Regions from separate parts of the Nocardia sp. N2S4-5 genome, predicted to be linked through region 3. Evidence: riboswitches for the same ligand, from Rfam matches in the RefSeq annotation. Region 3 holds a riboswitch; each other region holds the start of a gene.
What was found. Region 3 has a riboswitch for cobalamin ahead of ACFMRZ_RS20160 (CbtB domain-containing protein). Riboswitches for the same ligand answer to the same signal wherever they lie in the genome.

Region 1 (10,362 bases), 1.7 Mb from region 3:
GGAGGTCGCCTACCTGCTGTGGCACGGCGAACTGCCCGACGCGGACCAGTTGCCGGCGCTGTGCCACCGCGAACGCGCACTGCGGCCCCTGGATCGCTCGCTACTGGGGCTGATCGACAAATTGCCCGAGACCTGCCACCCGATGGATGTGGTGCGCACGGTCGTGAGCTACCTCGGGGCGGAGGACCCGCTCGAGGACAGCGGCAAGAGCCCGGATGCGCTGCTGGCCAAGGCTTTGCGGATGACCGCGGTGCTGCCGACGGTGATCGCGGCCGATATGCGCCGTCGCCGCGGGCTCGACCCGATCGCCCCCGACGAGCGGCGCGGGTTCGCCGAGAACTTTCTCGCCATGTGCTTCGGCGACTCCGCGGCGCAATGGCAGCTGGACCCGCGCATCGTGCGAGCGTTCGAGACATCGCTGATCCTGTACGCCGAGCACAGCTTCAACGCCTCCACCTTCGCCGCTCGCGTCGTCACCTCCACTGAATCGGACATGTACAGCGCCGTCACCGCGGCCATCGGAACCTTGAAGGGGCCGCTGCACGGCGGCGCCAACGAGGCCGTTATGCACGCGATGCTGGAGATCGGGCGGCCCGAGCTGGCGCGGGAGTGGTTGCGGGACAAGCTGTCCCGCAAGGAGAAGGTGATGGGTTTCGGGCACCGGGTCTACAAGAACGGCGACTCGCGGGTGCCCACCATGGTGGCCGCCCTGGCGGAGATCGCCGAGGTGACCGGCGGCCACGAGTGGCTGCGGATGTACACCGAACTGGCGGCCGCGATGGCGGAGGCGACCGGCATCGAACCGAACCTGGACTTCCCGGCCGGTCCCGCCTACTACCTGATGGGCTTCGACATCGACATGTTCACACCCATTTTCGTGATGAGCCGCATCACCGGCTGGACCGCGCACATCATCGAGCAGTCCCAATCCAACGCCCTGATCCGCCCGCTGTCGGCGTATGTCGGTGTGCCGCAACGAACTATGGGCGTCGCGTAGTCCTCGGGCTGATCGTGACCCCGGCCGTCCTCGACGGCCGGGGTCACCGATTTCAGCGCACGGTGTGCGCGGCGGCGACCATGTTCCGCAGCGACGCCTCCACCTCGGCCGGACCGCGGGTTTTCAGCCCGCAGTCCGGATTGACCCAGAGACGTTCGGCCGGAACAGCTTTCAACGCCCCGCGCAGGGAGGCGGTGATCTCCTCGACGCTCGGCACTCGCGGCGAGTGGATGTCGTAGACGCCCGGCCCGACACCCAGGTGGAAGCCCGCCGCGTTCAGATCGTCGAGTACCTCCATCCGGGAGCGCGCCGCCTCGATCGAGGTGACGTCGGCGTCCAGATCCGCGATCGCCCCGATGATCTCACCGAACTCCGAATAGCACAGGTGCGTGTGGATCTGGGTAGCGTCCGAGACGCCGCTGGTCGCCAGCCGGAACGCCGCCACCGCCCAGTCCAGGTACCGCCGCTTGGCGTCGGCGCGCAGTGGCAGCAGTTCCCGCAGCGCCGGCTCGTCGACCTGCACGATGCGGATACCGGCCGACTGCAGATCGACCGTCTCGTCCCGGATGGCCAGCGCCACCTGCCGGGCGGTGTCGGCCAGCGGCTGGTCGTCGCGCACGAACGACCAGGCCAGGATCGTCACCGGCCCCGTCAGCATGCCCTTGACCGGCTTGTCGGTCAGCGACTGGGCGTATTCGATCCACTGCACGGTCATCGGCGCGGGCCGGGCGACGTCGCCGTACAGGATCGGCGGCCGCACACAGCGGGTGCCGTAGGACTGCACCCAGCCGTTGGCCGTGGCGAAGAACCCGTCCAGCTGTTCGGCGAAGTACTGCACCATGTCGTTGCGCTCGGGCTCGCCGTGCACCAGCACGTCGATGCCCAGCTTCTCTTGCAGCGCAACGACGTCCGCGATCTCGGCGCGCATCCGCTCGTCGTACTGCGCGGCCGTGATCTCGCCCTTGCGCAGCGCCGCGCGGGCCTGCCGGATCGCGGAGGTCTGCGGATAGGAGCCGATCGTGGTGGTGGGCAGCAACGGCAACCGCAGCCGTTCTCGTTGCAGCGCAAGGCGTTCCGCTGCGGGGGAGCGGCGGATGGCTTCGGGGCCGAGGGTCGCCAGCCGGGCCCGGACGGCGTCATTGCGCAAACGCGGATCGGTGGCGCGGCTCGCCGATGCCGCACGGGCCGTGGTGAGTTCGTCCGCGATGGCCTCGGTGCCTCGGTGCACCGCCGTCGCGAGCAGCCGCACCTCGGCGACCTTCTCCGCGCCGAACGCCAGCCACGATCGCAGCGCCGGGTCGGTCCCGGTTTCGTCGTCCAGCGAATACGGCACGTGCAGTAGCGAACTGGAGGTCGAGACCGCCAGCGCACCCGAACTGCCCAGCAGCGTGCCCAATGTCGACAGTGCCTGGTCGAGATCGGTGCGCCAGACATTGCGTCCGTCGACCACGCCCGCCACCACCAGCTTGCCTGCCAGCGCGGGAACTGCGGCCACGTCGTCCACGGTGGCGCCCGCGACGAAGTCGAGCGCGATGCCCTCTACGCCCATGTCCGCCAGCGCGGGCAGCGCCGCACCCGGACGCCCGAAATAGGTCGCGACCAGGATCGCCGGGCGCTGTGGCACGCCCGCCAGCTCGGCATACGTGCGCCGCAGCAGTGCCAGTTCGGGGGCGGTGAGATCGGTGACCAGCACCGGTTCGTCGATTTGCACCCATTGCGCGCCCTCGGCGGCCAGCAGCCGCAGCAGTTCGCGGTAGTGCGGGAGCAGATCGTTCAGCCGGTCCAGCGGTGCTGTCCCGTCGATGCCCTTCGCCAGCTTCAAGAAGGTCAGGGGACCGATCACGACCGGGCGGGCCGGAACGCCCAGTTCCCGGGCCTCGCGCAGCTCACTCAGGAGCTTGTCCGGTTGCAGCGCGAACGTGGTCCCGGGGCCGATTTCGGGGACCAGGTAGTGGTAGTTGGTGTCGAACCACTTGGTCATCTCCAGCGGTTCCACCGTCTCCGTGCCGCGGGCGGCCGCGAAATAGCGGTCCAGCGGATCGGCGATATCGGCCACGCGCGGTGGCAGCGCGCCGAACATGGCCGCGGTGTCGAGCATCTGATCGTAGAAGGAGAAGGTGCCGACCGGAACGGAATCCAGTCCGGCCGCGGCCAATCCGGCCAGTTGACGGGTGCGCAGGTCACGGCCGACGGCCTGCAGTTCGGCCGCGCTGATACGGCCGGCCCAGTAGCTCTCGGTCGCGCGTTTCAGCTCGCGCCGCGGCCCGATCCGCGGAATGCCGAGAACCGTTGCGGTGAAAGGGTTGTGAAAAGTCACGGTCTCTCTCCAGTGCTGGAAGCCACAGGTCACCGCCATAGGGGAGGACGGAGCCCGAAAACGCTTCTCGCACCGGCAGATCCGGCGTGCGTAGTGGTGTCCGCCCGCCCTGTTCCACGAGGCGGTGGCCGCCGGATACGGCGTATCCGACACAGCCGGCAGGTCTTCGGACTCGCAGGCAAGGCCCGTCGGGGCGGTCCTACTGGCCGTCGCTTCCCGGATGCGCGCATCCAGTGCTGTTGACGGCGGTCGTTCCTGCATACCGCTGCGGGACAGTCCCGGATTCCCACCGGGTTCCCTCTGGCCGATCCGTACGGACCGGTTTCGACGCTGCTGTCCGACGCTCGGGGCTCCAACTCGTCGGCGCAGCGAACCAGCTGCACAACGAGCATAAGCCACGGCCGAAAACGAATATTCCCGCGTGCTGTCCCGCGGTCGGCGGGTTACCGGCGGATTACGCAAATTCGCAGATCGGTACGGTTTCGATGTGAGGTTGGCTGCGAAAGTGTATTCGCCGTCCGGAGTCGCCGACCGGCCAGGTACCTTAATCGGATGTTCTCCAAAGTGCTGGTCGCCAACCGCGGGGAAATCGCCATTCGGGCGTTCCGCGCCGCCTACGAACTCGGCATCGGCACCGTCGCGGTGTTCCCCTACGAGGACCGCAATTCGGTGCATCGGCTCAAGGCCGACGAGTCGTACCAGATCGGGGAGCCCGGCCATCCGGTGCGGGCCTACCTGTCGATCGAGGAGATCATCAAGGCGGCCAAGACCGCCGGGGCAGACGCCGTATATCCCGGTTACGGCTTTCTCTCGGAGAATCCGGACCTGGCCGCGGCCTGCGCGCGGGAGAACATCACGTTCATCGGCCCCTCCGCCGAAGTTTTGGAACTGACCGGTAACAAAGCGCGTGCGATCGCCGCCGCCAAGGCCGCGGGCCTGCCGGTGCTGAACTCGAGCGCGCCCTCGGCCGACGTGGACGAATTGCTGGCGGCCGCGGAGACGGTGCAGTTCCCGGTGTTCGTCAAGGCCGTCGCCGGCGGTGGCGGGCGCGGCATGCGCCGGGTGGCCGATCGGGCGCAGTTGCGCGAGGCCGTGGAGGCCGCGATGCGGGAGGCCGAATCGGCCTTCGGCGACGCGACGATGTTCCTCGAGCAGGCGGTGGTCAATCCCCGCCACATCGAGGTGCAGATCCTCGCCGACCAGCACGGCAACGTCATCCACCTGTTCGAGCGGGACTGTTCGCTGCAGCGGCGGCATCAGAAGGTGATCGAACTGGCGCCCGCCCCGAACCTGGATCCCGCTCTGCGCGAACGCATCTGCGCCGACGCGGTGGCGTTCGCGCGGCAGATCGGTTACAGCTGCGCGGGCACGGTGGAATTCCTGCTCGACGAGCGCGGCAATCACGTCTTCATCGAGATGAACCCGCGCATCCAGGTCGAGCACACGGTGACCGAGGAGATCACCGATGTCGATCTGGTGGGCGCGCAGCTACGGATCGCGACCGGGGAATCGCTGGCCGACCTGGGCCTGAGCCAGGACGCGATCAGTATTCGCGGGGCCGCCATGCAGTGCCGGATCACCACCGAGGACTCGGCCAACGGGTTCCGGCCCGACACCGGGCGCATCACCGCCTACCGCAGTCCCGGGGGCGGCGGCATTCGCCTCGACGGCGGCGCCAACCTGGGCGCGGAGGTCGGCGCCTATTTCGACTCGATGCTGGTGAAGCTGACCTGTCGCGGGCGGGACTTCGGCCAGGCGGTGGCGCGGGCGCGGCGCGCGCTCGCGGAGTTCCGCATCCGCGGTGTCTCGACCAATATCCCGTTCCTGCAGGCGGTGCTGGACGACCCGGACTTCCGGGCCGGACGGGTCACCACCTCGTTCATCGATGAGCGGCCGCACCTGCTGACGCAGCGCGGTTCCGCCGACCGCGGCACCAAGATCCTCACGTATCTGGCCGACATCACCGTCAACAAGCCGCACGGTGAGCGCCCGACCACGGTGTATCCGCACGACAAGCTGCCGTCGATCGATACGACCGTGCCGCCGCCGGACGGTTCGCGTCAGCGGTTGCTGGCGCTGGGGCCGGAGGGTTTCGCGCGGTGGCTGCGTGAGCAGAAGGCGGTCGGGGTCACCGACACCACCTTCCGCGACGCGCATCAGTCGCTGCTGGCGACGCGGGTGCGCACCAACGGCCTGTTGCAGGTCGCCGGGCACGTCGCCCGGATGACTCCGGAGCTGCTGTCGATCGAGTGCTGGGGTGGCGCGACTTACGATGTGGCGCTGCGGTTCCTGCACGAGGACCCGTGGGAGCGGCTGGCCGCCCTGCGCGAGGCGATCCCGAACATCAACCTGCAGATGCTGCTGCGGGGCCGCAACACCGTCGGGTACACGCCGTATCCGGAGAAGGTCACGCGCGCTTTCGTTTCCGAGGCGACCGCGACCGGTATCGACATCTTCCGCATCTTCGACGCGCTGAACAACGTCGATCAGATGCGCCCGGCGATCGACGCGGTGCGCGAAACCGGTACGGCCCTGGCCGAAGTCGCGATGAGCTACACCGGGGATCTGTCGAACCCGGACGAGAATCTCTACACCCTCGACTACTACCTGAAGCTGGCCGAGCAGATCGTCCAGGCCGGGGCGCACGTCATCGGCATCAAGGACATGGCCGGGCTGTTGCGCGCGCCCGCCGCGCACACGCTGGTGACCGCGTTGCGGGAGAACTTCGATCTGCCGGTGCACGTGCACACTCACGACACCCCGGGCGGCCAGCTGGCGACCTACCTGGCGGCGTGGCACGCGGGTGCCGACGCGGTCGACGGGGCGTCGGCGCCGATGGCGGGCACCACCTCTCAGCCCGCGCTGTCGGCAATCGTTGCGGCGGCGGCCAATTCGCCGTTCGATACCGGACTCGATCTGCAGAACGTGTGTGATCTGGAGCCGTACTGGGAGGCGCTGCGAAAGGTGTACGCGCCGTTCGAATCCGGGCTGCCGGGGCCGACGGGGCGGGTGTACCACCACGAGATTCCGGGCGGGCAGCTGTCGAATCTGCGGCAGCAGGCGATCGCGCTGGGTCTGGGAGACCGCTTCGAGGAGGTGGAAGCCAAATACGCTGCGGCGGACCGGTTGCTGGGACGGCTGGTGAAGGTGACGCCGTCGTCGAAGGTGGTCGGGGACCTGGCGTTGTCGCTGGTGGGTTCGGGTGTGACGGTGGACGAGTTCGCCAGTGACCCAGGGCGCTTCGACATCCCCGATTCCGTCATCGGTTTCCTGCGTGGCGAACTCGGCACACCGGCCGGTGGCTGGCCCGAGCCGTTCCGCAGCCGGGCGCTGGCCGGGCGCGGTCCCGCTAAGCCGGAGACGCAGCTGTCGGCCGCGGACGAGGCGGGGCTGAACGGCAACTCGGACGAGCGCCGGGCGACGTTGAACCGCTTGCTGTTTCCGGGGCCGGCCGCCGAATTCCTCGCGCACCGTGAGAAATACGGCGACACCTCGGGCCTGTCGGCCAACCAGTTCTTCTACGGGCTGCGTCACGGTGAGGAACACCGGGTGCAGTTGGAGAAGGGCGTGACCTTGCTCATCGGGTTGGAGGCCATCTCCGAACCCGACGACCGCGGCATGCGGACGGTGATGTGCATCCTCAACGGGCAATTGCGCCCGGTCACCGTGCGCGACCGCTCGATCGCCAGTGAGGTGCCGGTCGCCGAGAAGGCCGACAAGACCGATCCCGGGCACATCGCGGCGCCGTTCGCCGGTGTCGTCACGCTGGTCGTGGCCGAGGGTGACACGGTGGCCGCCGGTGACACCGTCGGCACTATCGAGGCGATGAAGATGGAGGCCGCCATCACCGCGCCGCGCGCCGGGACCGTGCGTCGCGTCGCCATCGGCAAGGTACAGCAGGTCGAGGGCGGCGACCTCTTGGTCGACCTGCGCGTGAACGAGGCCGCGGCGGAGTGAGGGCGGCGGCCGCGGGAGGCCCCGGCCGGGTTATCGCGGGCGTGATCGGGCGATGACCCGGATTGTGGCGGGTGTGGCCGGTGGGCGGCGGCTGCGGGTGCCGCCGGCGGGGACTCGGCCGACCTCCGACCGGGTGCGCGAAGCGCTGTTCAGCGCGTTGGCGGCTCGGATCGACTTCGATGGTGTGCGGGTCCTGGATCTGTATGCCGGGTCGGGGGCGCTGGGTCTGGAGGCGCTGTCGCGCGGGGCGTCGCACGCGCTGCTCGTCGAGTCCGATCGGAAGGCGGCGGCCGTCGTGCGGGGCAATATCGCCGACCTCGGTCTGGCCGGTGCCGAATTGCGGGTGGGCGCAGTAGGTTCGGTGCTGTCCGGGACGCCCGGCGAACCGTACGATCTGGTGTTCTCCGATCCGCCGTATGCGCTCGACGCCGCCGAGGTGGAAGCGGATCTGACAGCGTTGACGGCCGGGGGCTGGCTGCGCGAGTACGCCACCGTGGTCGTGGAGCGGTCGGTGCGCTCACCCGAGATCGACTGGCCGACAGGCTTTTCCGTGCGGAAGCCGCGGCGCTACGGCGAAACGCGGATCGAGATGGCCGAATTCGAGCCGGAGGCGTGAGAGGCGTTATGCGCCGGGGCCTTTGGGTCGGGCGCGCAGGTGTGCGCGTTCGCCCTGCTTGCCGAAGAGGCTGAGCAGTTCGACCGGTTCGGAACCGGCCGCACCGAACCAGTGCGGCACCCGGGTGTCGAATTCGGCCGCCTCGCCGGGGGACAGCACCAGATCGTGTTCGCCGAGGATCAACCGCAGTCGGCCGTTGAGGACATAGACCCAGTCGTATCCCTCGTGCGTCTGCGGGTTCGGCTCGCCGGAACGGTCTTCGGGGTCGAGCACCATCTTGTAGGCCTGGATACCGCCCGGCCTGCGCGTGAGCGGCACCATGGTCATCCCGTGATGAGAGATCGGGCGCATATGGACGCGCGGGTCTCCGGTGAGCGGTGCGTCCACGAGTTCGTCGAGGGTGACGCCGTGGGCGCGGGCTAGCGGAAGCAACTGCTCGAGCGTCGGCCGCCGTGCGCCGGATTCCAGCCGGGACAGCGTGCTCACCGAGATGCCCGTCACGGCGGACAGGTCGGCGAGCGTGGTCTCGCGCTGCCGTCGCAGCGCACGTAACCGCGGGCCGACCGCGTCGAGTGCCTGGTCGATGTTCTGCATACCTCCCATTTTGCCATTCCGGCAAAGAACTTTGCGCAAACGACCGATCGGCCCGCATGGTCGTAGACAAGGAGGTGGTCGAGATGACCGACGAACTGAGGGACCACTACGACGTAGTCGTAATCGGCGGCGGCGCGGCCGGACTGAACGGTGCGCTGATGCTGGCCCGCGCCCGCCGCTCGGTAGCCGTAATCGATTCCGGCAGCCCGCGCAACGCCCCCGCCGACGCCGTACACGGCCTGCTTGCCCGCGAGGGCATGCCGCCCGCCGAACTCCTCGCCCGAGGCCGAACGGAAGTCCGCATCTACGGCGGGCACATCATTTCCGGGACCGTCGAGACCGTGATCCGCGGGGACAGTCCGGCTGCCGCGCAACCGGACCGCGCGGCCAGTTCGCGCCAGGTGCCCGGTGCGCGGGGTGAGTCGCGTGCGCAGTCGGATGAGGACGGGTTCACCGTTGTGCTGGCGGATGGGCGGAGTGTGCGGGCTCGGCGAATATTGGTCGCCAGTGGGCTGGCCGATGTGTTGCCCGAGGTGGCCGGGTTGTGGGAACGGTGGGGGCGCGATGTCGTGCACTGCCCGTACTGCCATGGATGGGAGGTGCGGGATCGGGCGATCGGGGTGCTCGCGAACGGGCCGATGTCTGTGCATGGTGCGTTGCTGTGGCGGCAGTGGAGCGATGACGTCACGTTGTTCTGTCACACGATGGCGGCACCGACCGGTGAGCAGGCCGAGCAGTTGGCCGCGCGGGGCATCCGGGTGGTGACCGGCGAGGTGGCGAACCTGGAGATCAGCGATGACCATCTCACGGGCGTGCGGCTGGCCGACGGCACCGTGATCGCCCGCGAGGTGCTGGCAGCGCCGCCGCGCATGGTGGCGCGGGCCGGATTCCTGGCGGATCTGGGTCTGCACCCGGTGGCGCATCCGAGCGGGATGGGCGACCACATCGCCGCCGACCCGACCGGCCGCACCGAGGTGCCCGGAGTGTGGGTCGCGGGCAATGTCGCCGACCTCTCCGCCCAAGTTGGTGGCGCCGCCGCCGCAGGCGCAGTCGCCGGTGGTCAGATCAACGCCGACCTCGTCACCGAGGAGACCCACCGCGCCGTAGAAGCCTCCCGCGCCCCCTTCTCCGCGGCAGCGGAAGCCCAAGTCGGCCAACTGGTTACCGGCGACCGCCGCCACGGCCTGTAGTCACCCGATATGGCCCTCGGCCAGCCACCGCCGGACACGCCCCTTCGTCGAGCGGTCCTAGCCGAGCGCAGCCTAGTTGAGCGCCGCGTCGCCGAGCGCCTTTACGCTGACCGCCGCGTCATGGAGGGCCGCGTCGCCACGGGCAGGCATCGACCGAGTGCGGCCCCGTGTCAGCCGCCTGTTGGGCGACGGCGGGTGGGACGGGTCAGTTGCGGCGTTCGGCGATGCGGGTGAGGAGGCGTTTGTGGACGGCGTCGGGGAGCATGCCGGTGACGTCGCCGCCGAAGGTGGCTACCTCCTTCACCAGGGAGCTGGACAGGTAGCTGTGGGTGGGGCTGGTGGCGAGGAAGTAGGTGTCGACGCCGGAGAGTTTCTTGTTCATCTGCGCCATCTGCAGCTCGTAGCCGAAGTCGGTGGCGTCGCGCAGGCCCTTGACGATGGCGGTGATGCCCTGTTCGCGGGCGAACTCCACCAGCAGTCCGTGCCAGGATTCGATGCGGACGTTCGGCAGGTCGGCGGTGGCGTCGCGGAGCATTTCGATGCGCTCGTCGACGGTGAACATGCCCTGCTTGCTCTTGTTGATCATCACCGTCACGACGACCTCGTCGAACTGCGCGGCGGCCCGCCCGATCATATCGATATGCCCATTGGTCACCGGATCGAACGACCCGGGGCACAGTGCTCCAGCCAT
Region 2 (10,362 bases), 3.2 Mb from region 3:
CGCGGCCGGGCTGGGAACCCTCAACCACAGCGAACTGACCACCCGCGCGCTGGCCGCGGCGGGCGTCCCCTGCGCGGGCCTGGTGATCGGATCCTGGCCCGGCACACCGGATCTCGCCGCCGACTGCAATCGCACGGACCTCCCGGAGGTAACCGGCCAGCGCCTGGTCGGCGCTATCCCCGAGGGCGCCGGGCGCTGGCCCGCACAGCGTTTCGCCGCCGCCGCACCGACCTGGTTCCAGGCGGAGTGGCGCGCACGCTATCTGTACTGACCCCGGACCTCTCCGCATCCGAAGACGAAGCGGCCGCGCGTTCGATGCCTGACCCGGACGGGACACGATAGCCGCCGGGCGGAGAGTGTGGAACGGGCCACCGCCCCGGCCGCTGCCGATGATCATGCGGCCGGGACCGTCCTACAGTGGATGGAGATGCTTCTGGAGGACCGGCACCCGACCACCGTCGCGGACTACGACGATGCGCGGCGGCGCGCCCGGCTGGCCGAAACCGGTGTGGGGCACGGCTGGGTGCGGTTGCGGCGCACTCGCAAGGCGCTCCTGCGGCTGGCCTTGGCGCCGATCTTGCTGCTGGTGGTGTTCGCTCAGTACCTCGCCGTCGACATCGCGCCGGAGCGGGCCCGGCTGGCGCGCACCGAGCCCGCGGTGCTGCCGGTCGCCGCCCCCGCCCCCGATGCCCGCAACACCGCGGTGTTCGACCTGGTCGGTCTCGGCGCGCTGGACGCCACCCCCACGGCTCGCGCGCTGCCGTCGCTGAACCGGATGGGCTCGGTGTGGGCCGTGCGCTACGACAACACCGGTATCGACACCAAGGTGATCAGCGATCTGATCATCCGGGTCACCGAGGCCGCGCGGATCGACAATGTGGTGCTGGTCGGTCACAGCATGGGCGGCGTGATCGCGCTCGAGATCGGCAAGCACATCCACACCGGCTCCACCAAGAATCTGGCCGCCGTGGTCTTGGACTGCACGCCGATGGACCTCAACGCGGTGCGGCCGGAGAGCCGCAATCAGGGCGAGGATCTGCTGCGCTGGACCGGCTGGCTGCCGGGAATCCGGGAGAGCCGCAGCCTGCGCCTGTTCGCCGAAACCTACGCGCGCCGTGACCGTTTCCTCGACCGCGACACGACCCCGCCGGGCATCCGCGGTGACCGGCTGTGGTCGACGGTGGGGGAGGTGCTGCGCCAGAAGATCGGCAACCGCGACGCGGCCAGCAACGGGCTGATCGAATCCCAATTCCGCGCGATCGTGGCGGGCGGTGCGGTCGACGATCTGCGTGCCCTGGTCAAACCGGTGAACGGCAAGTCGCGCCCGGCGGTGGTCTTTCTGCGCCCGAACAATCCGGAGCGGGATCCGATCGTCGATGTCGAATACACCCATCGGGTGCTGATCCAGCAGGTCGGCGGCGTGAACGGGACGCTGCTGACGGTGCTCGCGCACGGCACGGGGCACGCGAATCCCGTGCAGCAGCCGGGGGAATACAACAAGGTCATCGCGCAGCAGGTGGTGCCGTTCGTGCGGCTGGTGCGCAATCAAGAGCTGGTCATGGCGCGGTGATCGAGGTTCAGCGCACCGCGTCATCGCTGCGCGGCCGGATCCCGGAGGGCGGCAACAGCTTCCACGCCTCCAGCTGAGCCCGGACCTGCTCGGCGGCGTCGATATTGAGTGGTCCGCTGGTCCACATGGCGTACGGCAGGTTGAAGAACCGCTGCTCGGTCACCGCGCGCAGCCGGTTGATGCCGGGCTTGGCCCGTAGCAGCTCCACCTTCTGGGCGAACGTCTGCGGCGGATAGTCGACGAACACCAGGGCGTCGGGATCCGCGGCGGCCAGTCGCTCCCACGACACCCGGGTCCACGAGTCGCCCACGTCCTCGAGGACATTGTGGGCGCCCGCGGCATCCAGGATCGCTTGCGGCCCACCGAATCTGCCGCTGGAGAAGACGGTGTCGCTCGCGCTGTCGAAGACGAAGACCTGCGGTCGCCGACCGGCCTGCGGCGCCCGGCGCAGGGCGTCGAGGCGGGCGTCCAGGTCGGCGATCAGGCGGGTGGCCTGTTCGGTGCGGCCGGTGATCGCGCCGAGGTTGTCGAGGTCGGTGCGCAGCGCGGTCCACGGGTCGACGATGCCGCGCGTCTGCTCGCCGTCGCGCTGCCGGCAGCTCTCGGTGAGTACGTAGGCGGCGATTCCGTTCTTGCGCAAAGAATCCGGTGTGAGGTCCTTGGCCTCGGTGTAGCCGTAGTTCCATCCGGCGACCATCACGTCGGGGCGCTGCGCGAGCACGGTCTCGCGGGACGGCGACTCGGGGGACACCACGCGCAGGCGATCGACCGCGTCGCCGTAGTGGCGGCGCAGGGTCGCGGTGTCGTCGGCTTGCAGGCTGGACACCGCGGTCACGGCGTCCTGTGCGCCGAGGGCCAGCGCCATCGAGATCATGTTGCTGTCGTTGACGAACATCCGCTCGGCGGGTGCGGGGAAAGACACGTCCCGCTCGCAGTTGCGCAGCGTGAGATTGCCGTCGACGGCGGGTGCGGCGCCGCACGCGACCGCGGTGAGAGCCGTTGCCAGAGTGGCGAATATGGAAGCCGAGCGTCTCATCGTCGTCCTTCGATCGTGTCGAGCAGCAGGTGGGATTCCCCGGTGTCCGGATGGCGGACGCGCGCGGCGCGCACCCCGAACACCGTGGCGAGAACGTCCGGGGTGAGCGCGGTCTCGGGTGGTGTCAGCGCACCCGCGCGACCCTTGTCCAGCACCAGGACGCGGTCGCAGAAGCGGTCGGCGAGATCCAGATCGTGCAGGGTGAGCACCACGGTCCGGTCCAGTGCGCGAGCCAGTGTCAGCAGCGCCAGCCGGTGGGTGACGTCGAGGTGGTTCGTCGGTTCGTCGAGCAGTAGCAGGGGAGTGTCCTGCGCGAGAGCCCGGGCCAGCAGCACCCGCTGCCGTTCACCGCCGGACATCCGATGTACGGGCCGATCGGCGAACCCTTCGAGATCTACTGCGCGCAAGGCACTCTCGACGGCCGCGCGCTCCCGTGGGCCGCCCGGCCCCCAAGGTGGCAGATACGGGGTGAGTCCCAGCGCCACCACCTCACCCGCGCGCAGATCGTCGGGCGGCTGCTCGTCCTGCGCGACCAGCGCGATCGCCCGTGCCCGCCGTCGCGCCGAAAGACCTTGCAGATCAAGGCGTTCCACGAACACCTGCCCCTGCTGCGGCCGAAGCAACCCGGCCAGCGTGCGCAACAGCGTGGTCTTCCCGCTACCGTTCGGCCCGACGACCCCGATGATCTCCCCGGCCTCCACCGCGAACGACACCTCAGCGAGTACGGTCCGCCGCCCAGGCCCACACGTCAGTCCCCGAACCTCCAGCACAGAACCGCAGGCCGGGCAGGGTGCTGTCTGTTCTTCTGCCGGAGTCGACAAGGACGCACCGTTCCTATGCCGCAGCCGCTTCACGACGCACCGAATCGGTAGCGGCGGCGGCCCATCAAGAGGAGAAAGACCGGTGCGCCGATCAAGCCGGTGAGGACGCCGACCGGGATTTCCGTGGGCCGCACCAGAATCCGGGCGGCGGCATCCGCGACCACGAGGAACAGCGCGCCGCACAGCGCACTCACCGGCAGCAGCGCGCGATGCGGCGAGCCGACCAGCAGTCGGGCCGCGTGCGGCACCACCAGTCCGACGAAACCGATCCCGCCCGAGACCGCCACCAGGACACCCACCAGCACGGCCAGCCCGGCGAACAACGCGATCCGCAAGGCACGCACCGGTACTCCGACCGACGCGGCGGTGTCGGCGCCCACGTTCAGCGCGTCGAGCCAGCCCGCGGCCGCCGCCAGTGTCACTGCCGCGACTCCGACCACGCAGGCGGGCAACGCGATTCGCGTCCAATCCGCCCCCGCGAGACTCCCGAGCAGCCAGAACAGCACGGCCTGGGCGGCCGCCGGGTCGGCGCTGCGGAAGATCAGATAGCTGCTCAGCGCCGCGAACGCCGACCCCAGCACGGTCCCGGTCAGCACCAGCCGCAGCGGCGTGAGCCCGCCCTGCGCGACCGCGATCAGAAAGACCATGGCCGCCGCGGCGAACGCGCCGAGCAGCGCGCCGCCCGACAGCGCCCACACCCCGGCCCCGGCGAAGAACCCGGAGGTGATCACCGCCGCCGCGCCCACTCCCGCCCCGGAGGACACGCCGAGCAGATAGGGGTCGGCCAGCGGATTGCGCACGAGCGTCTGCATGGCCGCCCCCGCCAGCGCCAGGCCCGCGCCGACCACGGCCGCCAGCAGGGTACGCGGCACCCGTAACTGCCAGATGATCGTGTCGAGGCCGGGATCCGCGAACGCGGCCCCGGTCACCCGCGCCCGCAGCACCTCGAAAACGGTTGCGGGCGGCACGGTTTCGGCCCCGCATCCGGTCGCCGCCACCATGGCGCACCCCAGCGCCACCGCGACGACGGGGATGACCACCGCTGTCCGCGCGCGGCTCATCGCCGATACTCCATGGGCACCTCGCGACCTCAGAGCTGTACCCCGGCGAGGGAGGTCTGACTTCCGTGACGGGCCCGAGCCCGCCGCGGTCACAGTGGCGCGACCGTTCCGGATTTCCACCGGATTCCCGCACCCGCCGGGAATGACGAAGAGGACTCTACCGTCCGGTTTGTCCGGTCAGCGCACCCGGTCGCCCAGCAGATGCCGCACCCCGCCCACGAACAGCTGCAACCCGAAGTCGAAACGGTCGGTCGCGCTGGTGTTCTCGTAGAGCGGCGAGGACTCCTCCGGCAGCGCGCCCGCCGAATCCATCTGCATCCGCGACTGCTCGTCGACGGTCTCGCCGAGTACGTAGTACAACAGCGTGTAGGCGGCCAGGTCGGCCTCCTCGCGGCCCATGCCGCCGCGGATCAGCGCGCCCGCCACCCGTTCCCGGCCCTTGCTGGTGGTCAGGCGCGAGGCGTAGGTGGCCGACACCAGCTCCGCGCCGTCGCGGTAGGCGAGCAGGCACGAGCGCATCCGGTGCGCCAGCTCGCCCACCTGCGCGGACCACTCGTCGGCGGCGACCGGCTCGTCCAGCGGCGCCAGAATGCGGTCGGCGACCGCGCCGAGCAGCGCCTGCTTGTTGGGGAAGTGCCAATACAGCGCGCCGGGCTGGACGTGCAGCGAGGTCGCCAGCCGGCGCATCGTGAGATCGGCCAGGCCGAATTGATCGAGGATGGCGATGGCCCCGTCGACGACGTCCGTGCGGTGCAGTTGCACTTGGCGACAACCCTTTCGTGCTTTGACTCGATCCCCACGCTACCCTAGCCTGAACACCGTTCAAGTTGCACGGCCGCAGCCCGGCCGGACGAAGGGATTCGTGCGCATGACCCAGGCACCCGTCAGGACCGACACCGACATTCTGGCGATCGCCCGCGAGCAGGTGCTCGACCGCGGCGTCGGCCTCGACCAGCAGCAGACCGCCGAGGTGCTGCGCCTCGCCGACGACCGGCTGGAGGAACTGCTGGAGCTGGCGCACGAGGTCCGCATGAAGTGGTGCGGCCCGGAGGTGGAGGTCGAGGGCATCATCTCGCTCAAGACCGGCGGCTGCCCCGAGGACTGCCACTTCTGTTCGCAGTCCGGGCTGTTCCAGTCCCCGGTCCGCGCCGCCTGGCTGGACATCCCCTCACTGGTGGAGGCCGCCAAGCAGACCGCCAAGACCGGAGCCACCGAATTCTGCATCGTCGCGGCCGTGCGCGGCCCGGACGAGCGGCTGATGGCGCAGGTCGCCGCCGGTGTGGAGGCCATCCGCAACGAGGTCGACATCCAGGTCGCCTGCTCGCTGGGCATGCTCACCCAGGACCAGGTCGACCAGCTCGCCGCCATGGGCGTGCACCGCTACAACCACAACCTCGAGACCGCCCGGTCGCACTTCCCGAACGTGGTCACCACGCACAGCTGGGAGGAGCGCTGGGACACCCTGCGCATGGTCCGCGAGGCGGGCATGGAGGTGTGCAGCGGCGGCATCCTCGGCATGGGCGAGACCATCGAGCAGCGCGCCGAATTCGCTTCGCAGCTGGCCGAATTGGAGCCCGACGAGGTGCCGCTGAACTTCCTCAACCCGCGCCCGGGCACCCCCTTCGGCGATCTCGAGGTGCTGCCCGCGGCCGAGGCCCTGAAGTCCGTCGCCGCGTTCCGGCTCGCGCTGCCCCGCACCATGCTGCGCTTCGCCGGCGGCCGCGAGATCACCCTCGGCGACCTCGGCGCGAAGCAGGGCATCCTCGGTGGCATCAACGCCGTCATCGTCGGCAACTACCTGACCACGCTGGGCCGCCCGGCCGAGCAGGACCTGGATCTGCTGGGCGAGCTGAAGATGCCCATCAAGGCACTCAACGAAACCCTCTGAGCGGCAACCGTCCACCCGCCGGGACGGCACCGCTACCCGGCGGGCGGGACCCGGTCGGGTATTGTCGGCAGCCCAGGAGCTGCACTTTTCGAGGTGGTCGTGGACATCATGGAAGAGCGCTACAACCCCTTCACGGGTAAGCGGGTGGTACCGAACCTGGCCGACGCGGTCCCGGCCGCGGCCGTCTTGGGCCTGGAGCCGCCGCGTTTCTGCGAGCAGTGCGGGCGGCGCATGATCGTTCAGGTGAGCCCCGACGGCTGGTGGGCGAAATGCTCGCGCCACGGGGTGATCGATTCCAAGAGCCTGGACCATCGTTGATGGCCCACCAGAGCGCCGCCGTGCCGTCCGGCGCGGGCCGCGGCGAGGTGCGCGCCGTGCTGTGCGTGGTGGCCGCCGTGCTGGTGGTCAGCGCGCTCGGCGGGGTGGTCTGGGCGTTGCTGGCGCCCCCGGAGAAGGTGATCGTCGTGGAGCCGGGCCGGGGCGCGGCACTGACCGGCGAGAGCGCGCACCGGTTCGACGCGGTGGCGATCTTCGTGTGCGTCGGTGTCATCGCCGGGTTGCTCACGGCCGCCGCCGCGTGGCGGGTGCGCCGGATCCGGGGTCCGCTGCTGCAGGGCGGGCTGTTGTTCGGTTCGCTGGCCGGCGCCTGGCTGATGGCCTGGGTGGGGGAGCGGGTCGCCGAGTGGCGGTATCCGCATGTGTCGAATCCGCCGGTGCGGACGATCATCGAACTGCCCCCGCTGATTTCACCGTCGGAGTTCACCGGATGGACGCAGCTGGTGGTGCAGCCGCTGGTGGCCGCGCTCGTGGTGCTCGTGCTGTCGGCGTTGAGCACCTCCGAGGACCTGGGCGCCGGGCCCGTCGTCGGCAAGGCCGAGTCCCACGGCGCCCGCGCGTACGCCTCGGAAATCAGCTACGGCCCCTACGGAACACCGACCGCGCAGCCGGGCCCGTTCGAGGGCGCCGATTCCGGTTCGCCACGTTGACGCCGGGCCGAAGCCGAAGCGTTGCCGAAGATTTCCCCGCCCGCCGTAAGCTGAAGTCCTTCCGGCCCTGAACGCGCCGGGTTCGCAGAGGAGGCGGCGGGTTGGGATTCACTGGTGGCGCACTCGTCGTCGAGGAGCTCGACGCCGAGTCCTGGTGCGTGCGCGAGCCCATCGAATATCGCGGCGACCGTGAGTCTTTCGTGGTCCCGGCCGGATTCCGGACCGATTTCGCCTCGGTGCCCCGCGCGCTGGTCTGGTTGATCCCGCGCTACGGCGCCTTCACCAAGGCCGCCATCCTGCACGACTATCTGTCCCGCGGCACCGAGGTGAGCCGCGCCGACGCCGACGGCCTGTTCCGCCGCGTGCTGCACGAACAGGGCGTCTCGGTGCCGCAGCGGTGGATGATGTGGGCCGCGGTGCGGCTGGGTTCCGGATTGCGCGGCGCCACCGTGGGCGATATCGCGAAGTTCCTGCTCGTCGCCGTCCCGGCGGTGGTCTTCCTGGCGGTCCCGGTGGTGATCGTGCAGCTGTGGCTGCTGCTGTTCTGGGTCGTGGAGGCCGTGTTCTGGACCTCCAGCCGGGTCGTCGGCCGGCCCACCGGACCGGCCCCGAAACCACAGGTGAAGATGACCACCTGAGTGCCGCAGGGCCGGGCGGAAATTCGCTGGCCGGTCCACCGGCTCCGCCGCTACCGTGAGGTGATCGAAGCGGAAGGAGGGCGGCGATGGACAGCACATCCCGAGCGGCGGATGCACGGGACGAGAAGACGGCCGAGCGAGCCGATCTCGCCGCCTGGCGTCGCCGCCACGAGTTGCGCAGATCCAATGCCGCGCAACCGGTCCCGAGCAAGCGCCGTTACGAGCGCACGCCGAAGCACCGGCAGCGCGAATACTGAACCGTCCCGGTTTCCGCGGTGCGCCCGCGGCTGTCCGAGAAGCGCCTGAATACGCCGAAGCCGCCCGCGGTTGCGCGGGCGGCTTCCGATCGACAACCTGTCGCGTTGTGCGCGTGGTTATCTGGCCTGCTGCGGGGGGCGCGGGACGAACGGCTGATTGATCGTCGTGAAGTACTGCGCGACGGCCGCGATGGCGATCGGCGCCGTCACGAGGAGTTGCCCCGCGAGCGTGCCGAGTGCCCCGACCGCGATGATGCCGCCCAGGCAGCCCACCGCGGCGGCGGGGATGATCGGGCCGAACAGGCCGATAATGGTGGCGGAAGCGACGGTGGCACCGGCGATTCCGCCGAGGACGCAGCCGACGATGCCGCCGCCGATGCCGCCGACCGTGGTGCCGATCGCGGCGCCCGTGGCGATGGTGTCCTTCAACCGGGTGAAGGCGGCGACCTCGCGGTCGTAGGGTGTCGCCCACTGCGCCTGGTCCTCGAACGGCAGCGCCACCGGCCGATAGGCGGCGTGCGCGAGGTCGAATTGCGGTGTCAGCGTGGCGGTCCGGCCCTGGATGTCGGCGGCGATGGGGAAGACGAAATCGTCGACCCGGAACTCCAGCGGGGTGCCCGCCAGCACGGTGCCGTCGGCGGCTTCGATCTCGAACACGCCGTGCTCGACTTCCATGGCGCCGGAGTCGATCTCGATGATCGCCCGGTCATCGGCGGTGGTGGCGGTGTAGCCGACGGCCGGACTGCTGTCGGGTTGCGGTGCGGCGCCGACGGTTCCGGCGGTGAGTCCGGTGACGGCTATCGCCAGCGTCGATGCGGTGGCGATCCTGCGCAGAAAGGGCGTTCGCGGGGGTTGGGGAAGCGGCAGCAACGGTCGAATCTCCTGTGGGAGTTGTTTTCTCGATGGTCCAGCACTCTCGCAGCATCCTACTGAATGCAACCTGAAGATAGCTGAAACGGTTTTCAGGATCGAACTCGGTGCTGTTCAGCCACGGGGACGCAGGGCCGCGAACTCGTCGGTAACCCGGATCTCGTCGTCGGTGAATCGGTAGACGGCGGCGGGACGGCCACCGGTCTTGCCGGGTGTCGCGGTATCGCCCGTCGGGGTGATCACCTTGCGGCGGCTGAGGACTCGCTGCAGGTTGGTGGTGTCCACCTCGTACCCCAAGGCGGCGCAATAGATTTCGCGCAGTGTCGACATTGTGAATCGCGAAGGGGCCAGGGCGAAGGCGATATTCGTGTAGGATAGCTTCGCGGCCAGCCGGGTCCGGGCATGGTCGACGACCGTGCCGTGGTCGAAGGACATGTCCGGCAGCGACGAGAGCGGATGCCAGCGGGTGTCCGGCGGCAGGTGCGGATCCGCGGTCAGCGGCACCAGTCCGAGATACGCCGAGGCGATGCGGCGCGGGCCGGGGACCCGGTGCGGATCGCTGAACACCGACAGCTGCTCGATGTGCCACAGCTCGCGCACGTCCACCTTCTCCGCGAGTTGCCGGCGCGCCGAGATGTCGAGATCCTCGTCGTCGCGCAGGCGCCCGCCCGGTAGCGACCAGGTGCCGGTCTGTGGCTCCATCGCGCGCTCCCACAGCAACACCGCCAGTTCGGTGTGCCAACCCGGTGCGCACCGCGGCAATTGCGGATCAACCGGGTGACTAACGATCTGACCTGCGGAGATGGTGTCCGGGAAGCGGCGAACCTGGAACACCGCGGTGAGCGATTCGTGAATGGTGCTACTATGGGCCACGTTTTCGATTGTAAGTCGAAAACCGGGTTGATGCGAATCGGCGAAGTTGCCGAGCGCATGAGGAAGGAGTCATGCCATGGCGACCATGACGTTTGCCGGGCACGTCACGGACGGTCCGACGGGGTACACGGGCGTAGCGGCCACCCCGGAATGGGCGCAGGAGATCCAGCGCCTCGCGCGTGAGCGCAACGCGACCATCCTGGCGCACAACTATCAGCTGCCGGAGATCCAGGACGTGGCCCACCATGTCGGGGATTCGCTGGCGCTCTCGCGCATCGCGGCCGAGGCCCCGGAGGACACCATCGTGTTCTGCGGCGTGCACTTCATGGCGGAGACCGCCAAGATCCTCAGCCCCGACAAGA
Region 3 (10,362 bases):
CGGCGAGAAATCCACGGCGACAACGGCTTGCGCGGACGGCGCGTGGCGCAGCACATTGGTCAGCGACTCCTGCACGATGCGGGCGGCGGCGCCGTCGAGCACGGCGGGCAACCGCTGCGGCGTGCCGCGCACCTCGGTGCGGACGGTCAGCCCGGCGGCCCGGGCGGGGCCGAGCAGCGCGTCCAGATCGGTCACGCCGACGGCCGGACTGAACGGCGCCGCAACGGTTTGCGCGCCGGCGCGGATGGACCGCAGCAGGGTGTGCACCTCGCCGAGCGCATCGCGGCTGGCCTGTTTGATCGCGGTGAGCGCGGTCGCCGCCTGCTCGGGCTTGCGGTCCAGCAACTCCAGCGCGACCGAGGACTGCACATTGATCAGCGACAGGCTGTGCGCCAGCACGTCGTGCAGTTCGCGGGCGATGGCCAGTCGTTCCTCGGTCGCGCGCTGCTCCCGGCGGGCCAGTTCGCGGGCGCGTTCGGCCTGCTCGTTGGCGCGCGCGGCCTCGGCTCGCTGACGCCGCGCCACCAGCACCGCCCGCCGCTGCCGCAGACCCTCCGCCACCGCGATCAGCACGCTGAGCCACGCCAGCAGGCCGATCGCCTGCCAGCTGTTGGCCGAATGCCCGCGCAGCACGGGCACCGGCCACACCATCAGCAGATAGCCCACCGGCACGAACGGGTAGGTGCGCCAGCGCGAGCCCCGGCTCGCCGCGGTGAGGAAGGCGATCACCAGGGACAGGAAGATCGGCCCGTACCCGTAGCCGACGAGCAGATACGTGGCCGTCACGGCCAGCACGCCGAGGAACACCGGCGCCGGGTGGATGCGGCGACCGATCAGCAGCAACGGCCCCGCCGACAGTAGGAGGACACCGAGCGCGTCGAGGCCGCGGTTCCCGCTCTGGTGCAGGTTGGCGAGGTTGCCCCCGACCAACTGCACCACGGCGACGACCAGCGCCACCACCACGTCCCGGCCGTTCGGCCGCGTCCTCGACTGCACACTCGCACGGTAGCCCCGCCCGCGGCCGAACGGGAGCCGCGCGCCGCGAATTACGTCTGGATACGTATGCCGGGTCGCGCTGCGCGGCGGATGTGTCGACCCAGGTCGCAGGCGGATTCTCGAAGGCATGAACGATTCGGTACACAACAGCGAGGGGCATGCCGCACCCGATCCGGCCGCGGCGGTGGTGGCCACCGAGGCGCTGACCAAGCGCTATGGCTCGCACACCGCCGTAGACGCCGTGCGCATGACGGTCAACGCCGGTGAGATCTACGGCTTCCTCGGCCCCAACGGCGCGGGCAAGACGACCACATTGCGGATGCTGGTCGGCTTGATCCGGCCGACCTCCGGCACCGCGACCGTACTCGGCCGCCGGCCGGGGGACCCGGAGTCGCTGCGGCGCACCGGCGTTCTCATCGAGGGGCCGGGCTTCTACCCGTACCTCTCCGGCCGGGACAACCTGCGGGTGCTCGCCCGCTACCGCGGGACCGCGAACGGAGACGGCTCCGGTCGCACCCGGAGCACCCGCACCCTGCACGACGACGTGGAGCAGGTCTTGGCCCGGGTCGGCCTCACCGACCGGGCGGACGACAAGTTCCGCGCCTATTCCCTGGGGATGAAGCAGCGACTCGGTGTGGCCGCGGCCCTGCTGGGCCACCCGGACCTGCTCATTCTCGACGAACCCACCAACGGGCTCGACCCGGCCGGAATGGCCGAGATGCGCGAGCTCATCACCGGACTCGCCGCCGACGGGCACACCGTCGTGCTGTCGTCTCACCTGCTCAGCGAGGTGCAGGAGATTTGCGATCGCGTCGGCGTCATCTCGCGGGGCCGCCTGCTCACGGAGGCCACCGTGAGCGAACTGCGCGGTGCGGCAACGCTTTTCCTGCGAGCCGAGCCGGTGGAGCTGGCCTTCCCGGCCGTCCGCCGGGTGGTGGGCGATCGATCCGCGTTGCTGACCGCCGCCGGCATCAGAGTGGCTGCCGGTACGGCAACGGCGCCGGTGGTGGCGCGCGCGGTGATCGAGGCGGGTGCGGACCTGCTGGAACTGCGCTCCGACGAAAAGTCGTTGGAGGAAGTCTTTTTCGAGATGACGAAACTGGAGACAGCGCAATGAACGACCTGTTGGCCTGCACCAGAGCCGAATTCGCCCGGCTGCGCAAGTGGCCCGCGTTCTGGATCGTCCTGGGCACGTGGATTCTGCTGAATCTCGTGTTCGCCTACCTGTTCAACTATCTGGCCTACACCTCCGGCGACAGCACCCGGATGTCCAACGGTCAGCCCCGCGAGGTGCTGTTGCAGCTGATGCTCCCGGCCGCGGTGCCGGAGGTGTTCACCCAGGGCATGGCGATGTTCGGCGGTGCGCTGATGCTGGTGCTGGGCGCGCTGGTGGTCGGCAGCGGCTACGGCTGGGGCAGCTGGAAAACCGTTCTCACCCAAGGTCCTTCGCGGCTCAGCGTGGTCGGCGGAACGGTGGTGGCGCTGGTCGTCGTGGTGATCGGCCTGGTACTGGCCGCCTTCGTCATCGACACGGGCGTCGCGGCGGTGATCGGAAGCTTGCAGCACGGATCGCTGGCGTTGCCTTCGGTGGGCCGTGCCGTGGCCGGAATTGCCACGGGCACAGCAATTCTGGGCATGTGGACCCTGGCGGGAGCCGTGATCGGCGCCGCTGCCCGAGGGCCCGCACTGGCCGTCGGACTCGGCGTGGTCTGGGTCCTGGTCGTGGAGAATCTGCTCCGCGGCGTCGGCGCGATCTTCTCCCCGATCCGCGCGCTCACCGACCACCTCCCCGGCACGGCCGCGGGATCCCTGGCCGGAGCCATGCGCACGGTCCAGGGCGCCGCCACCCCCGGCGTCCTCGACACCCTCACCCGCCCCACCTCATTCCTGGTCCTCGCCGCCTACATCACAGCCTTCACAGCCACCATGGCCTACCTCATCCACCGCCGCGACATGTCCTGACCCCAACCCCCGTAGCCGCCGGTGCACCCCACCGGCGGCTACGGGTTTTCCGCCTCGCGCCCGATCACGTCGAGTCTGTTGAATGCTCGCCGGTGAGCAGTACTCCGTGCGCGAGACGACGGAGGGCGGCGGTGATCTGCCGCGGGCTCAGACCTCGGTCGCGTTGGTGCCGGTAGACCTCCGCGGCCAACGGGGCAAGGAGGATGTCGACCAGTGTGTCCGGTTGTGGCACACCGGCTTCGACGAGGAGGGACCGGACGTGCGCGTACCAGAATTCGTACGCGCCGGTGGTGAAGCGGGCGCCGCCTGTCTCCCCGCCGAGCACGAGGGCCGAATGGGTCTCCAGCAGCTCCACCATCGCGGCGTAGAAGGCGGCCAGGCGGTCGGCGGGTGGTGCGCCCGGCCCCAATGGTGGTGCGCCGCGCAGTAATCGGCGTTGCAGCTCGCGTTCGTGCTCGTCCAGCAGTGCCAAGGCGACGGCGGCGACGTTCGGGTAGCGCCGATAGAGGGTGCCACGGCCTACGCCGGCGGCCTTCGCGATGTCGTCCATTGTCACCGTGCGCGGATCCCGAGCGGTGAACAGGTCGGCCGCCGCGGCGTGGATCCTGGCCCGATTGCGAGCGGCATCGGCCCGCTCACCGAGGGGCGCCGGGGCTTGCGGATCCGGTCGGGTGGGCATGGGCGCCACTCTAGGTTGCCGGGAATAAGTGGACAACATGTCCAGTTGGTCGAGTCGTACGAACGAAATGGACATGGTGTCCACTTTTTCGGAGGCGGGGGGCCTCGGTGAGGAGTACCGATATGAACTGGTTGGTTCTGGGTCTGGCAGGCCTGATCGAGATCGCCTGGTCGCAGAGCATCAAGCCGACGCAGGGCTTCACGAAGCCGCTACCGACGCTGCTGTGCTTCCTGCTCGCGGCGGCCGCGGTCTATCTGCTGTCGGTGGCGATGCAGTCGCTACCGGTCGGGACCGCGTACGCGGTGTTCACGGGGATCGGTGCGGTCGGCGCCATCGGGCTGGGGATCGCTGTGCAGAAAGATCCACTGAGCGTCGGCCGGGCGCTGGCGCTGGCCTTGATCATCGGCGGCATCGTGTTGGCGAGGCTCACGAATCCGGAGTAGATGTCGCGCGACCCCGGAAGGGGTACGGCGAGCGGGGTGAGGCGGGTAGGTTCGGCGGGACGGCACTCCACTCACGTGAAAGGACAGTGATGCCAACACGTACCGCGCGTACCGCTTGGACCGGAGGTTTGCAGGATGGCTCCGGACAGGTCGAGCTGGCGAGTTCCGGCGTCGGCAAGTTCGACGTGTCGTTCCCGAAGCGGACGGCCGACGCCGCCGACGGCACCACCAGCCCGGAGGAGCTGATCGCGGCCGCGCACTCGTCGTGCTACGCCATGGCGCTGTCGGGTCAGATCGGCAATGCCGGTGGGACCGTGCAGAGTCTGGACGTCAACGCCGATGTCACGCTGGGGCCGGATCCGGCGGGCGGGTTCCACATCAGCGGCATCAAGCTGACCGTGCGCGGCAAGGTCAGCGGGCTCGACGCCGCCGGCTTCCAGGCCGCGGCCGAGGGCGCCAAGGTCGGTTGCCCGATCAGCAAGGCGCTCGCCGGTGTCGGCACCATCGAGCTGGACGCCGCGTTGGAGTCCTGAGTTCGGCGGGGCGGTGCCGCTGCGGCACCGCCCCCTCAGGCGGCGACCGGCTGCTTGCGGCCCGCGAATTCGGTCAAAGTCGCGAAGGCCAGGCCCAGGGCCACCCACAGGGTGGCCGTGACCGCCAGCGACGACACTCGGAACTGCCACAGCAGGGTGGCGGGGAAGTCGTCCTTCACCTCGTTCACGCCCGGCAGCGCGACGTAGCCGATCGCCGTCACGACCGAGAAGGCCGCCACGGCCGCGACGACCCGGAGCGTGCTCAGCTGATTCGACAGCAGTCGATGCGCGAAGACCGCGGCGCCCACCGCAGCCAGCCCGAGCAGCACCGCCGCCACCCACAGCAGCGTGCGATCGTTGATGGTGTCGGGCTCGCCCACCGCGGGCGGGTTGGCGGGGTACTTGAAGAACGGCACCGCGCTGATCGCGAGCCAGCCGCACAATGCCAGCGCCACAGCCAGTTTCGGCCCGGACAGGCCGGTGTGCCGGCGAGCCGCATTGGCGACGGCCGCGAAGATCGCGCCCAGCGCCAGCCCACTCAATCCGAGCGCGAGGAACTCGCCGAACTTCTGTCCGCCCCGGCTGACCAGCGGCTCCTCGGCGTCGCCGTGCGAATGCCCGGCGTCCGAATGCCCCGCCTCCTCGATCGCGATGGCCGACTCGACCTTCGGCTCGCCGATCACGAATCCGACAGTGCCCGCCAGCAGTCCGGCGATCAGTCCGGCCAGCAGGCCGCGCAGCAGCAGAGTCTTGAGGGAACCCGTCAGTGGCACGGGACGCCCAGTAGGTGCCGCCCGTCGTGCATCAGCTCGTGCAGATACATCCCGCTCCGGGAGATCGCGCCCTGATCGAAGCCGACCAGGTACAGCGTGAGCAGTGCCATCAGGACGACGCCTACCGTCACGAGCACGGCGGCGAGGGAATCGGTTGCGCGGCTGGGAGTGTGCGCAATGGCCATGGTGGTCCTCCTTCGGGGATGTTCGCGTCCCCGCGAGCGGGTCGAGTTCGACGGTGCCGGTGTCTGGCTGCCCGGCGGATGCCGGTTCACAGTGGCGCGACCGCCCCGGAATCACACCGGGTTACCGCGTCACCGTCGCTCTTGTCTCATGAACTGTGACACCCTTTGTGACGTGCCGTCAACTGCGCGACCGGCAACGGGCCACCGCCGCCGACTGTGGATCGGCGTCGCCGCGGTGTTCGTCGCCGTGCTGGTGGTGGCCGCGATCGTGGTCGTGGTCCGGTCGGGGCCCGAGACGCCGCGGGCTTTTCCCTGTCCCGGTGACAGCGTGTCGGCGGCGGCGGACTGGGCGCCGTCGTCGCGGTCGTTCACCGCCGGTTACGAGGGCCATCCCTTCGTCGGCAACGGGTATCTCGGTCTGCGGGTGCCGCCGGCGGGCACCGGCTATGTGGAAACCGGCGAGATCACCGGATATCCGATGTACACGCCGCGTTACGACGGCGCCTTCGCGGCCGGGCTCTACGCTCGCGACCCCGCGGTCGCCGCGGGCCTGGAAGTCGCTGCGGCGCTGCCGAACTGGTCGACACTGCGGGTCGGCGTCGGCGACGAGACCTTCTCGCCCGCGACACCGCCGGCGCAGGTATCGAATTTCCGGCAGACCCAATATCTGCGCTGCGGGCTGGTACGCACCGAACTGACCTGGACGACGCCGGACGGCCGCGCCACCGAGCTGGTGTACGACGTGCTCACCGACCGCACCGATCAGCACGCGGCGGCCGTGCACCTGACCTTGACACCGCACTGGAGCGGCCACGCGGTGATCACCGACCTCATCGACTACGCGGGCGCTCGCCGTCTCGACCGGACCGCCACGACGGCGCGGCCACCGCTGGTGAATACCGAATTCCGCACCAGGACAACGAATGTGGCGGGTGCGGTGGCATCGGTGCTCGACGTCGGTGCGGCGTCGGCGCAGCCGCGGGATTCCGGTCAGCAGGCGACGGTGCCGATGACGTCCGGGCAGCGGTACGAGATCACCAAGTTCGTCGGTGTCGACACCGCGCTCACCGCCGCGGACCCGGCCGGGTCCGCGAGCGCGGCGGCGCAGCGTGGCGCGACGCGGGGCTGGGCGGAAGTGCTTGCGGCGCAATCGAAAGCGTGGCGGCAGCTGTGGGAGTCCGATATCGAGGTGCCCGATCGGCCGGACGTGCAACTGTGGGCGCGGGGCGCGCTCTACGCACTCTATTCGGGCACGAATTCCCGGCAGGACAACAGCATTTCACCCACCGGACTGAGCAGCGACAACTACGGCGGCCTGATCTTCTGGGATGCCGACATCTGGATGTACCCGGGTCTGCTGCAGTTGCGCCCCGAACTGGCGCGCTCGGTCGTCGAGTATCGATACAAGACCCTGCCCGCCGCTCGCGAGAATGCGCGCCGCCTCGGCTATCCCGGCGCCTTCTATCCGTGGACCAGTGCGAGCACCGGCGATCTGTGGAACGAATGTCACAGCTGGTCGCCACCGCACTGCGTCACCCAGATTCATCTCCAAGGCGACGTCGCGCTGGCCGCATGGCAGTATTACCTGGCCACGAAGGACCTCGACTACCTGCGCGAACGCATCTGGCCGATCATGTCGAGCCTCGCCGAATTCTGGGCCGGGCGGGTGTCCGCGAACCCCGACGGCAGCTATTCGATTCGCACTGTGGCAGGGCCGGACGAATACAGCAACGGTGTCGACGACGGCGTGTACACCAACGGCGTGGCCGCGGTGACGCTGCGGAACGCGGCCACCGCGGCGGCCCTCGTCGGCGCGCCCGCGCCCCCGGAATGGACGGCCGTCGCCGACCGCCTGCGCATGCCCTTCGACCCGCGCGAAGGCATTTTCGTGCAGTACGACGGCTATCGCGGGGCACGGCTCAAACAGGCCGACACGGTGTTGCTGCAATATCCGCTGGAATGGCCGATGCCGCCGGAGGTGGCCGCCCGGACCCTCGACTACTACGCCGAGCGCACCGACCCGGACGGGCCCGCCATGACCGACTCGGTGCATCAGATCGACGCCGCCGCGAACGGCGAACCGGGCTGCGCGGTCGGCACCTACCTGGACCGCTCGGCGCGACCGTTCGCCCGCGCGCCGTTCGGGCAGTTCGCCGAGGCGCGCGGCGAGAAGGCCGGAGCCGCCGACCCGCTGGCGGGCTCGCCCGCCTTCGACTTCACCACTCTCGCAGGCGGTTTCGTGCAGGAGTTCACCAACGGACTGGTGGGGCTGCGCCTGCGGGAGGATCGGGTGCGGCTCGCTCCGTTGCTGCCGCCGCAACTCTCCGACGGTGTGGTGGTGCGCGGACTGCACTGGCAGGGAAGGGTTTTCGACGTCTCGGTGGGTCCGGAGCACAGCACCGTCACAGTGACATCGGGGCCGTCCCTGCCGGTGGAGACGGAAAGCGGTGTGCGGCAAGTCGATCCGGGCAAGTCCCTGCAACTCCGCACGCGCCGACCGGACCGGTCGCCCACGGTGGATGCCGCCGACTGCAAGACCGTCCTCGCGTCCAGCGAGCAGCCCGGCGCCTACGCGGAGGCAGCGGTGGACGGCAATTCGGCCACCAGCTGGCTCCCCGCCACCGCCGCCGCCGACCTGACCGTGGATCTCGGGCAGGTCGACGCGGTAGCGAAGGTGGCGACCGAATGGAGCGGCCCGCCACCGGCCTCGTACGACATCGCCGTCTCCCGCGACAATCGGACGTGGGTCACGGTGCCGCGGGCAGCCGACGGCGCGCTGACGACACCGTCATACGCGCGCTACGTGCGTGTCCATATCGATGGCGCCGATACGGGCGCGGAGGCCGGAATCCGGGAGTTGAACGTCGTCACCCAGCCGGAGTGACCGCCGCCTAGGACTTCGCCGGAACGTCGATCACGACCTCGAACTCCAGCAGCGACGCCCCGGTCGACACCGGCTTGCGGGACGGGTCGCCGGCGTGCGCCTCCTTGGCCGGGCCGTCCCGCCACGCCGCGAACGACTCCTCGGAATCCCATTGCGTGACAACGAAATACCGGTTGTCCCCGGCCACCGGCCGCAGCAACTGGAAGCCCAGGAAGCCGGGCGAGTTGTCGACGGCGTGCGCGCGGTGCGCGAACCGCTTCTCCAGTTCGGGTCCCGCGCCCTCGGGCACCTCGATCGCATTGATCTTCACAACAGCCATGCGCACCAGGCTAGCGCCGTGGGCGAAACCGGGTCGGCGCGGACGTATTGTCGAGCCGATGCTGTACGACGAGGGTGGCACGGGAGTGCCGATTCTGCTGCTGCACGGACTGATGGGCAGCGCCCGCACTTGGCGCGGCCACGTGGGCTGGCTGCGGGAGTTCGGCCATGTCTACACCTTCGACGCCGCGGGTCACGGTCGTCCCGCACCGGCCGAACTCACCACCGAGGCCTTCGTCGCCGATCTGGCGGCGGCCACCGCGGTGATCACCGAACCCATGGTGGTGATCGGGCATTCGATGGGCGGGCTGCACGGCTGGGTGTTCGCGGCCGCGTATCCGGAGCGGGTGCGGGGCCTGGTGGTGGAGGACATCGCACCGGATTTCCGCGGTCGTACGGCTCGCGACTGGGCGGCCATGATCGAGGCCTGGCCGCAGCCGTTCCCCGACGACGCCGCCGTGCTGGACTACTTCGGCCCGGTCGCGGGCCGCTATTTCCTGAACTCGTTCGAGCGCGGACCGGACGGCTACCGGCTGCACGGCAGGGTCGCCACCTTCCGCGACATCTCCGAGGAGTGGGGCGGCCGCGACTTCTGGGGCCGGTGGCGGGCGGTGCGGGCGCCCGCGCTGCTGCTCGAGGGCGAGCACACGATCACCCCGCCCGGCCAGATGCGCGAGATGGCCGAGGTCCACCCGAACGCCCGGCACGTGCTGATCCGCGACGCCGGCCACCTCGTTCACGACGACCAGCCGGAGCGCTACCGAGCCGAGGTCGAGCGGTTCCTGCGCACCGTCCAGGGCCTTGACAACCTGCGAAAACAGGTCTGACGTCAACCGCCTTCAGTCTGGCCGGAGTTGCGTCGTATGCTCGTCGCAGCCCCCGAACGAAGGTGACCACCACGATGATCGACTTCTCGATACCCGCCGACCTGGCCGCCGAGCGCGACCGGACGCGCCAGTTCGTCATCGACAAGATCGTTCCCTACGAGCGTGATCCGCGGCTGACCGCGCACGGCCCGAACGACGATCTCCGGCAGGAACTGGTCGAGCTGGCGCGGGCCGAGAAGCTGCTGACCGTGCAGGCGCCGGTCGAAATGGGCGGTCGCGGGCTGTCGCACATCGAGCAGGCCGTCATCTACGAGGCCGCCGGGTGGTCCACGCTCGGCCCGGTCGCGATGAACTGCGCCGCGCCCGACGAGGGCAACATGTTCCTGCTGTCCAGGATCGCGAACGCCGAGCAGACCGACCGCTACCTCATGCCGGTCGTCAACGGCCATCAGCGTTCGGTGTTCGCGATGACCGAGCCGGGCGGCGCCGGATCCGACCCCAACCAGCTGTCCACCACCGCCACCTTCGACGGCGAGAACTTCACCGTCAACGGCCGTAAATGGCTGATCACCGGGGCGGACGGGGCCAAGACCTGGATCATCATGGCGCGGCTGGAGGCCAACGGGCACCTGCCCGAGGGACCCACGCTGTTCCTCGCCGAGGGCGGTACCCCGGGCATCGTCATCGAACGCACCATGAACACCATGGACCGCAACTACGTCGGCGGGCACGGCGTGGTGCGCTTCGAGAACCTCGTGCTGC

Region 1: linked by a shared signal. The riboswitch ahead of metE (5-methyltetrahydropteroyltriglutamate--homocysteine S-methyltransferase) and the one ahead of ACFMRZ_RS20160 (CbtB domain-containing protein) in region 3 are both predicted to bind cobalamin.
Region 2: linked by a shared signal. The riboswitch ahead of ACFMRZ_RS34985 (FecCD family ABC transporter permease) and the one ahead of ACFMRZ_RS20160 (CbtB domain-containing protein) in region 3 are both predicted to bind cobalamin.

What each region holds. Positions count from the first base shown of each region.
Region 1 covers NZ_JBIUPM010000001.1:2,748,236-2,758,597, reverse strand. The annotation lists gene ACFMRZ_RS12290 (bifunctional 2-methylcitrate synthase/citrate synthase) at 1-997, shown strand, start outside; gene metE (5-methyltetrahydropteroyltriglutamate--homocysteine S-methyltransferase) at 1,050-3,353, opposite strand; cobalamin riboswitch at 3,454-3,652, opposite strand; gene ACFMRZ_RS12280 (pyruvate carboxylase) at 3,867-7,271, shown strand; gene rsmD (16S rRNA (guanine(966)-N(2))-methyltransferase RsmD) at 7,324-7,887, shown strand; gene ACFMRZ_RS12270 (helix-turn-helix domain-containing protein) at 7,894-8,481, opposite strand; gene ACFMRZ_RS12265 (NAD(P)/FAD-dependent oxidoreductase) at 8,565-9,671, shown strand; gene coaD (pantetheine-phosphate adenylyltransferase) at 9,877-10,362, opposite strand.
Region 2 covers NZ_JBIUPM010000001.1:7,566,166-7,576,527, forward strand. The annotation lists gene bioD (dethiobiotin synthase) at 1-271, shown strand, start outside; gene ACFMRZ_RS34970 (alpha/beta fold hydrolase) at 428-1,570, shown strand; gene ACFMRZ_RS34975 (ABC transporter substrate-binding protein) at 1,578-2,606, opposite strand; gene ACFMRZ_RS34980 (ABC transporter ATP-binding protein) at 2,603-3,319, opposite strand; gene ACFMRZ_RS34985 (FecCD family ABC transporter permease) at 3,457-4,488, opposite strand; adenosylcobalamin (AdoCbl) riboswitch at 4,493-4,643, opposite strand; gene ACFMRZ_RS34990 (TetR/AcrR family transcriptional regulator C-terminal domain-containing protein) at 4,666-5,250, opposite strand; gene bioB (biotin synthase BioB) at 5,357-6,376, shown strand; gene ACFMRZ_RS35000 (hypothetical protein) at 6,485-6,694, shown strand; gene ACFMRZ_RS35005 (DUF2567 domain-containing protein) at 6,694-7,362, shown strand; gene ACFMRZ_RS35010 (DUF1353 domain-containing protein) at 7,464-8,000, shown strand; gene ACFMRZ_RS35015 (hypothetical protein) at 8,087-8,257, shown strand; gene ACFMRZ_RS35020 (hypothetical protein) at 8,375-9,127, opposite strand; gene ACFMRZ_RS35025 (NrtR DNA-binding winged helix domain-containing protein) at 9,242-10,000, opposite strand; gene nadA (quinolinate synthase NadA) at 10,077-10,362, shown strand, end outside.
Region 3 covers NZ_JBIUPM010000001.1:4,411,503-4,421,864, reverse strand. The annotation lists gene ACFMRZ_RS20195 (sensor histidine kinase) at 1-996, opposite strand, end outside; gene ACFMRZ_RS20190 (ABC transporter ATP-binding protein) at 1,124-2,113, shown strand; gene ACFMRZ_RS20185 (ABC transporter permease subunit) at 2,110-2,958, shown strand; gene ACFMRZ_RS20180 (TetR/AcrR family transcriptional regulator) at 3,023-3,637, opposite strand; gene ACFMRZ_RS20175 (DMT family transporter) at 3,760-4,080, shown strand; gene ACFMRZ_RS20170 (OsmC family peroxiredoxin) at 4,170-4,613, shown strand; gene ACFMRZ_RS20165 (CbtA family protein) at 4,649-5,386, opposite strand; gene ACFMRZ_RS20160 (CbtB domain-containing protein) at 5,377-5,571, opposite strand; cobalamin riboswitch at 5,608-5,750, opposite strand; gene ACFMRZ_RS20155 (discoidin domain-containing protein) at 5,744-8,455, shown strand; gene ACFMRZ_RS20150 (antibiotic biosynthesis monooxygenase) at 8,463-8,774, opposite strand; gene ACFMRZ_RS20145 (alpha/beta fold hydrolase) at 8,833-9,600, shown strand; gene ACFMRZ_RS20140 (acyl-CoA dehydrogenase family protein) at 9,675-10,362, shown strand, end outside.